Regions from separate parts of the Pararhizobium sp. DWP1-1-3 genome, predicted to be linked through region 3. Evidence: predicted binding sites of a transcription regulator. Region 3 holds the regulator's gene; each other region holds the start of a gene.
The links. Region 3 encodes HrcA, which represses chaperone genes, less so after heat shock. Its sites were predicted from a motif close to GTTAGCACTCNCNNNNNGNGAGTGCTAAC; they were not measured.
Positions count from the first base shown of each region.

Region 1: a site for HrcA is predicted at 2,154-2,182, ahead of groES (co-chaperone GroES). Genes of this name have one in related genera too.
Region 2: a site for HrcA is predicted at 1,644-1,672, ahead of groES (co-chaperone GroES). Genes of this name have one in related genera too.

Region 1 is NZ_JAFCTR010000023.1:22,271-27,235, forward strand. Features, by position in the region: gene groL (chaperonin GroEL) at 116-1,741, opposite strand; gene groES (co-chaperone GroES) at 1,806-2,102, opposite strand; gene ACP7BS_RS27865 (hypothetical protein) at 2,919-3,143, shown strand; gene ACP7BS_RS27870 (hypothetical protein) at 3,236-3,832, opposite strand; gene ACP7BS_RS27875 (helix-turn-helix transcriptional regulator) at 4,256-4,965, opposite strand, start outside.
Region 2 is NZ_JAFCTR010000002.1:389,044-394,008, forward strand. Features, by position in the region: gene ACP7BS_RS06450 (TIGR01459 family HAD-type hydrolase) at 1-57, opposite strand, end outside; gene chrA (chromate efflux transporter) at 182-1,555, opposite strand; gene groES (co-chaperone GroES) at 1,731-2,027, shown strand; gene groL (chaperonin GroEL) at 2,094-3,737, shown strand; gene ACP7BS_RS06470 (hypothetical protein) at 4,321-4,770, shown strand; gene ACP7BS_RS06475 (NAD(P)/FAD-dependent oxidoreductase) at 4,799-4,965, opposite strand, start outside.
Region 3 is NZ_JAFCTR010000014.1:80,928-85,892, reverse strand. Features, by position in the region: gene hemW (radical SAM family heme chaperone HemW) at 1-340, opposite strand, end outside; gene rdgB (RdgB/HAM1 family non-canonical purine NTP pyrophosphatase) at 613-1,257, opposite strand; gene ACP7BS_RS23445 (VOC family protein) at 1,298-1,693, opposite strand; gene rph (ribonuclease PH) at 1,697-2,416, opposite strand; gene hrcA (heat-inducible transcriptional repressor HrcA) at 2,627-3,685, shown strand; gene grpE (nucleotide exchange factor GrpE) at 3,801-4,415, shown strand; gene ACP7BS_RS23425 (hypothetical protein) at 4,474-4,836, opposite strand; partial or broken gene ACP7BS_RS23420 (D-arabinono-1,4-lactone oxidase) at 4,901-4,965, opposite strand, start outside.

The sequences.
Region 1 (4,965 bases), on a different contig from region 3:
GCATTAGCGTACGGGTCAGTTTAAAGATCGTTCTGTATCAAACAATTAAGAGGGATCCGGATGCCGAACCCCTCCTGGTTTGGAATGCTGTCGTTGTTTGCGAAACGAAAACCCGTTACATCATGCCGCCCATGTCAGGCATGCCGCCACCGGCCGCATCCTTCTTGGGCAGTTCGGCAATCATGGCTTCCGTGGTGATCAGCAGCGAAGCAACCGAAGCTGCATTCTGCAGGGCCGTACGGACAACCTTGACCGGATCAACGATACCCATGGCGATCATGTCGCCGAATTCGCCGGTCTGGGCGTTGTAGCCGAAGTTGTCGGTGTTGCTTTCGAGAATCTTGCCGACGATGATCGAGCCTTCGTCGCCTGCATTTTCAGCGATCTGGCGAACCAGCGACTGAAGTGCCTTGCGCACGATGTTGATGCCTGCTGTTTGGTCGTCGTTGGCACCTTTGAGATCGAGAACGATCGAGGCACGCAGCAGAGCGGTGCCGCCGCCTGGAACGATCCCTTCTTCGACCGCTGCACGGGTTGCGTTCAGCGCGTCGTCGATACGGTCCTTCTTTTCCTTCACTTCGATTTCGGTCGCACCACCGACGCGGATGACGGCAACGCCGCCCGAAAGCTTGGCAAGGCGTTCCTGCAACTTTTCCTTGTCGTAGTCGGATGTGGTTTCTTCTATCTGGGCCTTGATCTGGGCGACGCGGCCATCGATCTCGGCCTTCTGACCGGCACCATCGACCAGGATGGTATTTTCCTTGGTAATGGTAACCTTCTTGACCCGGCCGAGCATGTCGAGCGTGACGTTTTCAAGCTTGATGCCGATATCCTCGGACACCACCTGCCCCGAAGTCAAAATCGCAATGTCTTCGAGCATGGCCTTGCGGCGATCGCCGAAGCCAGGAGCCTTGACGGCAGCGATCTTCAGGCCGCCACGCAGCTTGTTGACGACCAGCGTCGCAAGAGCTTCGCCTTCGACGTCTTCCGAGATGATCAGCAGCGGCTTGCCGGTCTGGACGACGGCTTCCAGCACAGGCAAAAGAGCCTGGAGATTGGAGAGCTTCTTTTCGTGCAGCAGGACATAGGCGTCTTCGAGCTCGGCAACCATCTTTTCAGCATTGGTGACGAAATACGGGCTGAGATAGCCACGGTCGAACTGCATGCCTTCGACGACTTCAAGCTCGGTTTCGGCGGTCTTGGCTTCTTCAACCGTGATGACGCCTTCATTGCCGACCTTCTGCATCGCGTCCGCAATGTACTGGCCGATTTCCGTTTCGCCGTTGGCAGAGATCGTGCCGACCTGGGCCACCTCTTCCGACGTGCTGATCTTCTTGGCCTTGGCCACCAGTCCCTTGACCACTTCCGTCACGGCAAGGTCGATGCCGCGTTTCAGGTCCATCGGGTTCATGCCGGCAGCAACGGCCTTGGTGCCTTCGCGCACGATGGCCTGGGCAAGGACGGTCGCGGTCGTGGTGCCGTCACCGGCAATGTCGTTGGTCTTCGAAGCCACTTCACGCACCATCTGGGCGCCCATGTTTTCGAACTTGTCTTCGATCTCGATTTCCTTGGCGACCGTCACACCATCCTTGGTGATACGCGGTGCGCCATAGGATTTGTCGATGATGACGTTGCGGCCCTTCGGGCCGAGCGTGACCTTGACGGCGTCTGCGAGGATGTCGACGCCGCGCAGCAGCTTTTCACGAGCGTCACGGCCGAATTTGATTTGTTTGGCAGCCATAGAAAGAACTCCCGGGCGTATCGCCCAATGGTCTTCATGAGAAGGAAAAACGATGAGGCTGAGATCAGCCGATAACGCCCATGATGTCGGCTTCCTTCATGATCAGAAGGTCTTCGCCGTTGAGCTTGACTTCGGTGCCCGACCACTTGCCGAACAGGATGCGGTCGCCCGCCTTGACGTCGAGCGCGATGAGAGCGCCCTTGTCGTCACGGGTGCCGCTGCCGACAGCGACGATTTCGCCTTCCTGCGGCTTTTCCTTGGCGGTGTCCGGAATGATGATGCCACCCTTGGTCTTGGCTTCGGCCTCGATACGGCGCACGACGACGCGGTCATGCAGCGGGCGGAAATTGGTATCAGCCATGTTTGGATTCCTTAATGGGGCACAGCCGGATGGCTTCTCCCCTGCTGGAGGAGTAGCACTCTCCGCTTAGGAGTGCCAGCAATCATTCTGTGCCAATGAACAATCACAATCCTTGTGTGTTCCAATAATTAAAACATAAATACAGTGTAGTGTGTTAAAGCAGCGGATATCCGATTTATCACGGGAGTCCTGCGATGAAATCATTCTTCGATTCCATTTATCACTTTCAATATGTTCTCTTCTTCATCCAGTGGACATTGACTTTGTCTTTGGCGCTCGGCGCCTGCATGGCTGTCGACAAGGCATATTTCTGAACAGTTCGCTCGTTTTACCTTGTTTTCTTGGCGCAAATGCCAGCTCTCCACCGTCCCGAGCACAACCGAAAGACCATCGAGATGATCAAGTTTCGCCCCAAGACTGAAGAAGAGCTGAAGCTGCCGTCTGCGCCCGCAGCAGACAAGGCCGTCGCCGACAAGCCGGCCGATTCCAAGAAGCGCCCGAAAGACTGAACGCGCCGGGTTTTATCAGCTCGGTGCGGAGAACGCCGTGCTCGACGCGAACGTCTACCAACAGCGCAAGACAAGCACCCCATATCAGGGCAAATGCCAGAACTGTCTTCCGAAAATAATTTTGTCGGCTTCGAAGGCGGTATCCCGATCGCGCGGATACTGCGGAGCCGTGTCTGCCCACCGCCAGCGGCTTCGGTCGAGATTTTTATGAAAAATCACCGGCCTTCAACAAGCCCGATCCGCACACGAACACCACTGAAATCCATGACAAGCCCTGGGGCTTTGCATGTACCGAAAAGGAAATTCCATGAACGTCGATTTTGCCATCACCGGACGCTATGTGCATGAAATAAAAGCGGTTCTTCAATCCGTGGGCATTAACGAGGGCACCGAATATGATGCGCTGCCTTTCAGCCCCGCGAGCCGCGCAAGTGGCAAGCACAGCTTCGCGTTCCGCAACAAGCAGGCTGCTGCCGAGGCCGCCACAACCTGGGAAACGCACGTCAAGCAGCGCGCCCTCTTGCATCGCTGATCTCTAACGCCCGGCGCTGCAAAGCACCGGGCCTCCCGGTGGCGCGCAGGGTGCCGAACACACTCTGCGCACTGCCGGTGCGCGCGTCTGCCCTATTTGGGAAAATCGCGGGTAAAGGCATCGAGCACGTCGATCAGAACTTCGTTGACCTTATCCGTGGTGAAATCGTCCAGTCCGATCACATTATGCCCCACCGATACGCTTTGGGCTGATGAACGGCGGTAATGCTGGAACTGGATATGATCTTCGGTCAGGCTGACCGCGCTTCTGATCGAGCGTCCGGTCAGTTCGCTGGCGATTTCCATCTCGACTTTTGACGACGTTCCCGGAGCGGGCTCCGTGAGGCGCATTTTCGGCATATCCGCCATTTGAAGCTTTTGGTTGAGAATCTCGATAAGGCTTTCGATTTTCGGACGGAAGACCTGTACCCAATTCTCCTCCACCCATTGTTTCCGATCAGCCTTCTTGGATTTGGCCAGTTCGATTTCCTGCTGCTTCCGCCTGGCTTCGCTCTCGATGCGGCTTCCCAGTGCGAGAAGTTTATTCAGGCGCTCATCGGTAAATTTGGACATGGTCATTCCTGGAAACGTTGAAACAGACGGCCAGCAATCGAACATATGGAATATACATTCAGCAAACGCCCGGCATGTTAGACTCAATTCTCTGCCGCAAGAGATATCGGCATGCATCGATAGCATCCAGCGCGGATATCCTTGCATAAAATCGATGCATCGCGGGCAATGCACCCTGCCGGAGTTCTGGAATCGGAAGCCGTGCCGACCCCGCCCCTGAGTTTTCTTCAAATTTAGGGTAGTGCAGGTGAAGGGCAAGAAGGCCAGCATCCCGGCCTGTGCATGGTATTTTCCGCCTGCGCATGATGATGTTAAATCTGCGCCACGACTGTTTCGTCACCAACCCCGCAAGCGATAAACGATGCCGGAATGGCGAACACGGCGTCACGGCATAGTCATCGACCGCCACAAGCCGCCCAAATCACCGCCACACGCCGCCAATGGAGCTTATGCAGATGTGGCCGTGTGACGGAATTTATCGGGCGCGGCCAATGTTCCTGTAGAGGCGCAGAGGATGTCTTCATGCGTTGCAGGCTGCTGCTAACCAATCCGGGCCTTGCCGACGCTGGATGGTGCCATTCCGTAGCGCTTGCGAAAGGTGCGATTGAAATAGGACAGGTCGCCGAAGCCAACATCATAGGCGATGGCGCTGATCGGTTTTGCACCGTTGTTCTGCAACAGCCGCTTCTTGGCCGCGGTCAGTCTCCTGTCGAGAAGGTACCGCGAGAAAGTCGTCCCTTCCTGCTGAAATAGCTTCTGGACATAGCGGGGCGTCACGCCAAGCACCGCAGCAACCGAGCCGATATGAAGGTCGCTGTCGATCAGGTTGGTGTTGATGTAGTCCTTCACCGGCAACAAGCGTCCGGCTGCCGATACCGTTTTGGGTTGCCGGTCGAGATAGGCGATAACAAGCGGCAGGATTTCGTTGAAGTGGGTGTTGGCCATCTCCGCCTCTTTCAGCGAGTGTGGCCCGCGCATCAAAAGGTAAGCCCCATAGGTGATCAGCAGTTGCAGGGGTGGAAATGATTTGGGGATTGGCCGTAACAGCAGCCGGTCGATCGCTTCCGGTGGCATGCCGAAGGAATGAGCCGGAACGCTGCCGCAATCCACTCGCCCTCCCTCCGGCAGCGACCACGTGAATGGCCGCTCACCCGACAGAAACAAAAAATCGCCTGACTGTGCCTCAACCCGCAGGCCATTCTGTTTGACCGACAAGGGACCCTCCATGCTGCGCAGCATCAAGATACGGC
Region 2 (4,965 bases), on a different contig from region 3:
GAGCACGACGTCATAGCGGCTGGCAATGTCGCGAAAACTGTTGATCCGAACGGCCATGCTGGCTTCCCGCAGAAAAGAAATGGTCGGGCTGACATCGCAGGCAGGCGTTAAAAACACAAGTCTCCATCGGGAAAATGGCGGCTGAATTCCAAGGTTTCCGGCGTGCAAAGCGATGGAACCGCTAAAATCCGCGGATCAGCCAACCGGCAACCGCGCAGATGGCGAGCGTCGCCACGACACCACGCTTGAAGAAAAACAAGAGCGCGGCTGCCAGAAGGGCCAAACCAAATGCCGGTAACTGGAAGGTCTGCCAGACGGGAAGAGGCATGGACATCGGCCCTGCCGCAAAGCGATCCACACTGGAAAAGAGAACGTGCAGGCTAAACCAGACGGCCAGATTGAGGATAACGCCGGTGATAGCCGCCGAGATCGCCGCAAGCGCGCCCGACAGCGCCCTGTTGTTGCGCAGGGCCTCGACATAAGGGGCGCCCAGAAAGATCCAGAGGAAACATGGGATAAAGGTCACCCACGCCGCGAGCGTCGCCCCGAGCAAGCCGGACACAAGCGGATCGAGCCCCAGCGGCGCGCGGAAGGCCGCCATGAAGCCGACGAAGGACAGCACCAGCACCAAAGGCCCCGGCGTCGTTTCGGCCAGCGCCAAACCATCCAGCATTTCGCCGGGTTTCAGCCAATGATAGGCCTCGACCGCCTGCTGTGCGACATAGGCCAGAACGGCATAGGCGCCACCGAAGGTTACGACCGCCATCTTCGAGAAGAACAGACCGATGGCGGTGTAGACGGTGGCGAAACCGAGCATGATGCCAATGATGATGAAGGGCGCGATCCAGAGGACCAGCCAGGTGGCGAGAACCTGAAACGTGCGGCTCCAGCTTGAAGCGCTGTCGGGAAAAAAACTGCTGTCGATGACCGAAGGCCTGTCGGCAAGTGCCTGTTTTGCCGCCGCTGCCACGGCTTTTTCGCCCGTTGCCGGCTGCAGGCGCGTGGCGACGTATCCGGCAACGCCGGCCGCCAGCACGACGAGCGGAAACGGCAGATCAAAAAAGAACAGGGCTGCGAAGGCGAGCGCCGCGACGATGAGGGCAAACCGGGTTTTCAACGCCCGGCGGCCAACGCGAATGACGGCCTCGATGACGATCGCCAGCACCGCCGCCTTCAGCCCGAAGAACAGACCGGTCAGCCAATCCGTTTGCTGAAACAGCGCATAGGCGCAGGACAGGCCGAGAATGACGAAAAAGCCGGGCAGGATAAACAGCAGCCCGGCGGCGATGCCACCGCGGGTGCCGTGCAACAGCCAGCCGATATAGGTGGCAAGCTGCTGCGCTTCGGGACCCGGCAACAGCATGCAGAAATTCAGCGCATGCAGGAACCGGCTCTCGGAAATCCAGCGGCGCTGCTCCACCAGTTCCTTGTGCATCAGCGCGATCTGCCCCGCCGGGCCGCCAAAACCCAACACACCGATCCTTGCCCAGACTTTTGCAGCCTCCGCCAAGGAGGGATGGACGGGTGTCACATTGAGGTCGTGTTGTTGGGGCAAGAGCATGCCGGTCAGATAACCATGATCGATGAAATATTTTCGACAGGCCGTTCTTGACTCATCTCGCGGCCACCCCTATCTCCAGGCCGCTAGCACTCAAGCAATAGGAGTGCTAACATCCATCCATCGGATCGCGAAGACGATCCGTGAAGTCATTTGATCGAGGGATTAGACAATGACAAGCACCAATTTCCGCCCGCTGCATGACCGCGTCGTCGTGCGCCGTATCGAGGCCGAAGCCAAGACCAAGGGTGGCATCATCATTCCGGACACCGCCAAGGAAAAGCCGCAGGAAGGCGAAATCGTCGCTGTCGGCACCGGCACCCGTGACGACAAGGGCGCTCTCATCGCGCTCGACGTTAAGGCTGGCGATCGCATCCTGTTCGGCAAGTGGTCGGGCACCGAAGTCAAGCTCAACGGCGAAGACCTTCTGATCATGAAGGAAGCCGACATCATGGGCGTTATCGGCTGATCCAGCCGGTTTCCACCTTTCCACTTTCCATAAAACCAATTGGGCACCAGCCCGGGAGTTTTTAACATGGCAGCCAAAGAAATTAAGTTCGGCCGTACCGCGCGCGAAAAGATGCTGCGCGGCGTCGACATCCTCGCAGACGCAGTGAAGGTTACGCTCGGTCCGAAGGGCCGCAACGTCATCATCGACAAGTCCTTCGGCGCACCGCGCATCACCAAGGATGGCGTTTCCGTCGCCAAGGAAATCGAACTGGAAGACAAGTTCGAAAACATGGGCGCCCAGATGGTCCGCGAAGTTGCTTCGAAGACCAACGACATCGCCGGTGACGGTACCACGACTGCAACCGTTCTCGCCCAGGCCATCGTTCGCGAAGGCGGCAAGGCCGTTGCTGCCGGCATGAACCCGATGGACCTGAAGCGCGGCATCGACCTCGCAGTCGCAGCCATCGTCAAGGACCTCGTTGCCAAGGCAAAGAAGATCAACACTTCGGAAGAAGTGGCCCAGGTCGGCACGATCTCCGCCAACGGCGAAAAGGAAATCGGCCAGTACATCGCTGAAGCGATGCAGAAGGTCGGCAATGAAGGCGTCATCACGGTTGAAGAAGCCAAGACCGCCGAAACCGAACTCGAAGTCGTCGAAGGCATGCAGTTCGACCGCGGCTATCTCAGCCCTTACTTCGTAACCAACCCTGAAAAGATGGTTGCCGAGCTGGAAGACGCTTACATCCTTCTCCATGAGAAGAAGCTCTCCAACCTGCAGGCCATGCTTCCGGTTCTGGAAGCCGTCGTTCAGACCGGCAAGCCGCTGCTGATCATCTCGGAAGACGTCGAAGGCGAAGCGCTTGCTACGCTCGTGGTCAACAAGCTGCGTGGCGGCCTGAAGATCGCTGCCGTCAAGGCTCCTGGCTTCGGCGATCGCCGCAAGGCCATGCTCGAAGACATCGCGATCCTGACCGGTGGTCAGGTTATCTCCGAAGACATCGGCATCAAGCTGGAAAACGTCACGCTCGAAATGCTCGGCCGTGCGAAGAAGGTTTCGATCTCCAAGGAAAACACCACCATCGTTGATGGCGCTGGCAAGAAGGCCGAAATCGAAGGCCGCGTTGCTCAGATCAAGGGCCAGATCGAAGAAACCACATCCGATTACGACCGCGAAAAGCTGCAGGAACGTCTTGCCAAGCTCGCTGGCGGCGTTGCAGTCATCCGCGTTGGCGGTGCGACTGAAATCGAAGTGAAGGAAAAGAAGGACCGTATCGACGACGCGCTGAACGCAACGCGTGCTGCCGTTCAGGAAGGTATCGTTCCTGGTGGTGGTACGGCTCTGCTGCGTGCTTCGATCGTTCTCGATCTCAAGGGCGCAAACGACGATCAGACCGCTGGTATCTCGATCATCCGCAAGGCACTTCAGTCGCTGGTTCGCCAGATTGCTGAAAACGCAGGCGACGAAGGTTCGATCATCGTCGGCAAGATCCTCGAAAGCAACACCGACAACTTCGGCTACAACGCCCAGACCGGCGAATTCGGCGACATGATCGCCATGGGTATCGTCGATCCGGTCAAGGTTGTCCGTACGGCCCTGCAGAACGCAGCTTCGGTTGCTTCGCTGCTGATCACCACGGAAGCCATGATTGCCGAACTGCCGAAGAAGGATTCGGCTGGCGGCGGCATGCCTGACATGGGTGGCATGGGCGGCATGGGCGGCATGATGTAATAAGGCGTTTGCCTTATTACGAATGACGACCATACGGGTTTCCGGATTGGGAAGGGGCAGGCCGCGAGGTCTGCCCTTTTTCGTTTCCCCTCGACGATCTCCATGAAAAGCTCTCAGGCTTATTGCCGAGCTCTGCGGATCATGCTCTGATTGTACTTCGGCCAAATCGCTGCAATCGGGAATATTTATCTCGGATCACAAAATATTTCTCGAACACCATTGAAGCGCGAGAAAAAGCAATTATAACAGCGCTCCAAGTGAACCACAGATTCACAGGGATCAAGAACTCGGACGAATTGACAATAAGATAGTTCAACTTTTCCGTATTAACCGTTTGCCCAACATCCTTTTGATTCCAGATCACAAAGCCTATAGATTTTCCTCGCATACAATTTGTTTCGTCTTGCCGACGCACGTGCCCAAGACTAGAAAATTGAGCTTTCTATTTTTTTACAGCGAACCACGCCTCGCCATATATTTGCCGCGTCGCCCGATCCTGTTGAGAAGTAGAAATTGTTTCTTGTGAACACTTACGGGAACAGACGAATGAATTTTGGATTTTGTGACCATACCGGGGTCCGCCTTGTTTAAGATTGCAAGAACAGGCCTAGCACAGCCAGCGAGCGCTGATTCCTTTGCCCATGGCGAAAGCGGGCTGGAGATGCTCGGTCAATTCTGCTTTTCCGAAGGCTGGTCGGGCGACCTGTCGAACGGCCTGTTTCGTCTTGGCGAAAGTGCGGCTGCCATGCATGGCCTCAATCAGGCCGAATGCGGCTTGCTCAATCTGGTCCGCTGCTATGACACCACCGACCGCAATCACGTGCTGGCTCTTTTCGAGCAGGCAGCAACGACGTCCTCGTCCTTCTGCTTTTCGACGACGATCATCCTGCCGTCCGGTCAGAAACAGCCGGTTTTCTGCATCGGCGAATCGACGGGGCTGGAACAACGCTATTCAGGCTCGATTACCGGCGTGTTCTTCTTTCCGCGCTTCCAGCTGGAGGCACGCAGGCACGCCTTCGCCCACCATCAATAGAAGCAGGCGGTAGGCGGGCGCTTGGCCGCTACGGCAGAAGCGTCTTCAAATCGGTCTGCGGGTCCTCGAGCAGAGCCCGGTCCGGCGTCAGGCCGAGATCCAGCAGCTTTTTGCCGGTGACATAGGCCTTGGCATCGTTGAGCGCATCGACGGCGACCAGCTTGCCGGCCGTGAAATACCAGACCGAAATACTGC
Region 3 (4,965 bases):
CGACGCTGGAAGGGTTGGCCTCCATGGTGATCTCGATGCCGTCGGGCACATGCCAGAGGTTGGCGATGCCGTCGAGAATGGCCTCGACCGTCGAAGGGTTCATCAGCGACGGCGTGCCGCCGCCCATGAAGATGCTGGTGACGGTGCGCGGACCCGACATATGCCGCATCGCCGCCATTTCGGTGAGAAATGCGGTGACGAAACGCGGCTGGTCGACCGGCTGATGCCGGACATGGCTATTGAAATCGCAATACGGACATTTGGCAGCACAGAAGGGCCAATGCACATAGACCCCGAATCCGGGCTCCTTGCTGTCACCGATGGAAGAAAAAGTGGCCATTCTGGTTTGGGTCTTTCAGGCGCTCGGGCGCGATGTCGTTAGGTTAGGCGATACTTGTTACTTGGCGCGGAAATTCACCACACCGTCATTCCTGTGCTCGTCACAGGAATCCAGTCACGCGACGTCTGTCGCGTGGAAGAGCCCTTTGCGCCGCAGACGCGGCGCTGCTGGATCCCTGTGACAAGCACAGGGATGACGGAGGATGGTTGATCCGTCAATTACCACCTTGGAGATCGAGGTGGTCACCGGAGACCGGGCAAAGAGCCGTCACTTCACGCACTCAGGCATGTCTCGGCAAAAAGCTTGAACGCCCGCGCCCTATGCGACAGCGCCTCGGCATCGCCCGGTTTCCAGCCGTGCTTTTCCGCAGCGCTCATTTCGCCGAACGTGGTGTCGTAGCCGAGCGGTTGAAAGACCGGGTCGTAACCAAATCCTTGGTCCCCGCGCGGCGGCCAGACGATGTGGCCTTCCACTTCGCCGCGAAACAGCTCGACATGGCCATCTGGCCAGGCGAGGCACAGCACCGAGACGAAGCGGCCCGTGCGCCGGTCGAAGGCGGTAGCGCCGGCTTCCTGGATGGCGGTTTCGACCTTTTGCATTGCCAGGGCGAAATCGCGCGTGCCATCAGCGGTCTCTGCCCAATTGGCGGTGTAGACGCCCGGATCGCCGTTCAGCGCATCGACGACAAGGCCGGAATCGTCCGAAAGCGCAGGCAGGCCGGAGGCTTTCGCCGAGGCCAGTGCCTTGATCGTGGCGTTTTCCTCGAAGGTCGTGCCGGTCTCGTCCGGTTCGACAAAATTGAGATCCGCCGCCGATTTGGCTTCAAAGCCCATCGGGCCGATCAGGTCACGGATTTCGCGGATCTTGCCGGCATTGTGGCTGGCAACGATCAGGGTCTTGTCTTCAAGCTTGCGCATCTACGTCTTTCTCATCCGGCGGGCATTCCGCCCATTCGTGTCAGTCGATATTCCAAAGGCGGGCTTCGGCGCATTCCAGGCTGTTTCCGGCCGGATCGCGGAAATAGAAGGAACGGGCGCCCGATGGCCAAATCACTTCGGATTCAATCGCAATCCCGGCTTCCGACAGCTTCTTCTTCCAGGCATCGAGATCACCGGCTGCTACCCGAAAACACATATGCCCGGGACCTTGCGTGCCATGCGGCAGCGGCGGTGTCAGCGTTTCCACCGGATTGAAGATCAGCAGAACACCGGGACCGCAGCGAAAGAAAACATGCCGGTTGCCGGCGCGGCTGATTTTCTCGAGGCCGAGAACGGAGCCGTAAAACGCCTCCGCCGCATCGAGATCGTCAACATAGAGCGCCGTCTCCAGAATGCCTTCGAACGGTGCGGCCATGGCTCAGCCCCCGATTGCCTGCTTCTGCATGCCCACCAGTTCGGCGATACCGTTCTTGGCGAGGCCGAGCAGCGTGCCGAATTCCTCTTCGGAAAAAGGCTTGCCTTCGGCCGTGCCCTGGATCTCGACGATGCCGCCGGAGCCGGTCATGACGAAATTGGCATCGGTTTCAGCGGCCGAGTCTTCCAGATAATCGAGATCGATCACCGGCTGATTGGCGAAGATACCACAGGAGATCGCGGCGATATGGTCCTTCAGGACCTTTTCCACCTTGATCATGTTGCGGGCTTCCATCCAGGCGAGGCAATCGCGCAGCGCAATCCAGGCGCCGGTAATGGAGGCGGTTCTGGTGCCGCCATCGGCCTGGATGACGTCGCAGTCGATCGAGATCTGGCGCTCGCCGAGCTCCTTCAAGTCGACCACCGCGCGCAGCGAACGGCCGATCAGCCGTTGGATTTCCTGGGTGCGGCCGCTCTGCTTGCCAGAGGCTGCCTCGCGCTTCATGCGCTCGCCGGTGGCGCGCGGCAGCATGCCGTATTCGGCGGTAACCCAGCCCTTGCCACTGTTGCGCAGCCACGGTGGCGTCTTTTCTTCCAGGCTCGCCGTGACCAGCACATGCGTATCGCCGAACTTCACCAGGCAGGATCCTTCTGCATGTTTGGAAACATTGCGCTCGAAGGAAACCTTGCGCATCTGGTCGGTTTTTCTGCCGGAAGGCCGCATCATGAACTCCTGTGATGTTTGTCAGCCTTCTAACCTAACTTGGGAGGAAGGGAAATCATTTGCTCTAAAAGAGTGAAGGAGGGGCAAAAGGCGTTGTACGGCGGGTTTTCCAGCCAATTTCCCTTTTGCTATCCGGGCGGGGATCACTATATTCCAATTGACTTCAACAACATGGGTTTTTGCGTTCGAATGGTCCTGGATAAATCTGCAATGCGGGAAAGGCTTTCGGCGCTCGACGAGCGGTCGGGCGAAATCTTCCGTCGCATCGTGGAAAGCTATCTGGAAAGCGGTGAGCCGCTGGGTTCGCGCAGCCTGTCGCGCATCCTGCCGATGTCGCTGTCGCCGGCCTCCGTCCGCAACGTCATGAGCGATCTCGAAGACCTCGGCCTCATTTATTCCCCGCATATCAGCGCCGGGCGTTTGCCGACACAGAATGGTCTGCGGTTTTTCGTCGATGCCTTCATGCAGGTGGGCGATCTGTCGCCCGAGGACCGCGCCTCGATTGACCGGCATGTGCGCCGCGTCGACCGCGACCAGCCTGTGGAAACGCTGCTCAACGATGCCAGCCAGATGCTGTCGGGCATGTCGCGCGGGGCAGGCTTGGTCATCACCGCCAAGAATGATCCGGTGCTACGGCATGTCGAATTCGTCCGGCTGACGCCGACCAAGGCGCTGGCGGTGCTCGTCGGCGAGCATGACCAGGTGGAAAACCGTATCATTGAGCTGCCGGCCGGCGTCACCAGTTGGCAACTGACGGAAGCCGCCAATTTCCTGAATGCCCATCTCGCCGGACAGACGCTGCCAGAAGTGCGCGGCCAGCTGGAGAAGGTCAAGGAAACCGTCCGGCGCGAACTCGATACGCTGAGCCAGGACCTGGTCGAGCGCGGCCTTGCCATCTGGTCTGGCAGCGAGGCCGATGACAAGCCGACGCAGCTGATCGTGCGTGGCCGTGCCAATCTTCTGGAAGGGCTGGCTGGCGCCGAGGATGTCGACCGGCTGCGTATGCTGTTTGATGATCTGGAAAAGAAGGACAGCCTGATCGAAATCCTCAATCTGGCCGAAAGCGGGCCGGGGGTGCGGATCTTCATCGGGTCGGAAAACAAGCTGTTTTCGCTGTCCGGCTCGTCGCTGATCGTGGCGCCCTACAGGGACAGTGACGACAAGATCGTCGGCGCTGTCGGGGTCATCGGTCCGACGCGGCTGAATTACTCGCGCATTGTGCCGATGGTGGACTATACGGCGCAGCTGATGTCGCGTTTGTCGCGGTAATCGGCCGGGAAGAAGCCGGTTTTTACGGCAGCTTTCGATTGTACCCTTGATTTTTCGGCTTCAAAGCTCGATATCGACACCAAATCCTAGACATATTGACATTCCGGAGACCGTCATGACCGACGATATAAACAAACACGGTGCTGAAGTGAACGCGGACGAAGCAGCTGCCGCCTATGCAGAAGCCGCCGATGATCAGGTCGATACCGCCGTTTCCGAGCCGGATCCGTTGGAGCTTGCCAAGGCTGAAGCGGCCGACATGCGCGACCGCTACCTGCGTCTTGCCGCTGAAATGGACAACCTGCGCCGCCGCACCGCGCGCGACGTCAAGGATGCAAAATCCTATTCCGTCGCCGGCTTTGCCCGTGACATGCTGGCCGTGTCCGACAATCTGCGCCGCGCGCTCGACGCCATTCCGGCAGAAGCCCGCGAGGCCGGCGATGTCGGCTTCAACGCACTGATCGAAGGTGTCGAGATGACCGAACGCGCCATGCTGTCGGCGCTGGAGCGTCATGGCGTCCAGAAACTGGAGCCGGTCGGCCAGAAATTCGACCCGAACTTCCATCAGGCGATGTTCGAAGTGCCGAATGCAGAAGTTCCGAACAACACCGTCGTCCAGGTCGTTCAGGCCGGCTACACCATCGGCGAACGCGTCCTGCGCCCCGCCATGGTCGGCGTCGCCAAGGGCGGCCCGAAGGTGGTTGCGGCGGAAGAAAACCCGGAAGCTTGATTGTTGCTTCCGTGCCTGGGAAGAGGCGGTACATCACTTCTTGCTGGTGGCCGCTTTCCTAACCGCCGCAATAGACCCTTTTGGTCGATGCTTTTTTCGAAAAAGAAATGGTTTTTGCGACGCGAAGAGGATTTTGTTCCGAAAGTCTTCCACCGCTTTGCCCTTGGAGCGAGACCAGGGCTGATTGCCAGTCTTTGCCCTTCGGATGTTTTTTCTGCTCGAGGAACCAACTCGCCGCCTTGCTTTTGCTGAAGCTTCGAAAAGCTGCCTGAATTGCCGGCTGATCCTTGACCGAAGCAAGGAGCTTGATCCGTACAGGCGTATTCTCCGACGTACATCCGGTAACAAAAACATCGCCCGCTGCCGCTGCGGGAAGTAGCATAAATGCTGATAAAACAATCGATACAAAAATGGACTTCATTTCCTGCTCCAATCTCATATTAACGTATGCATTTCCTAAGATTTTTCTCAGTGCAGGATTGGTCTCACCCAAATAGCTGCCTCAAATGATCGTTCAAAAACCGCCCCTCCGGATCGAGCTTGTTCCTCA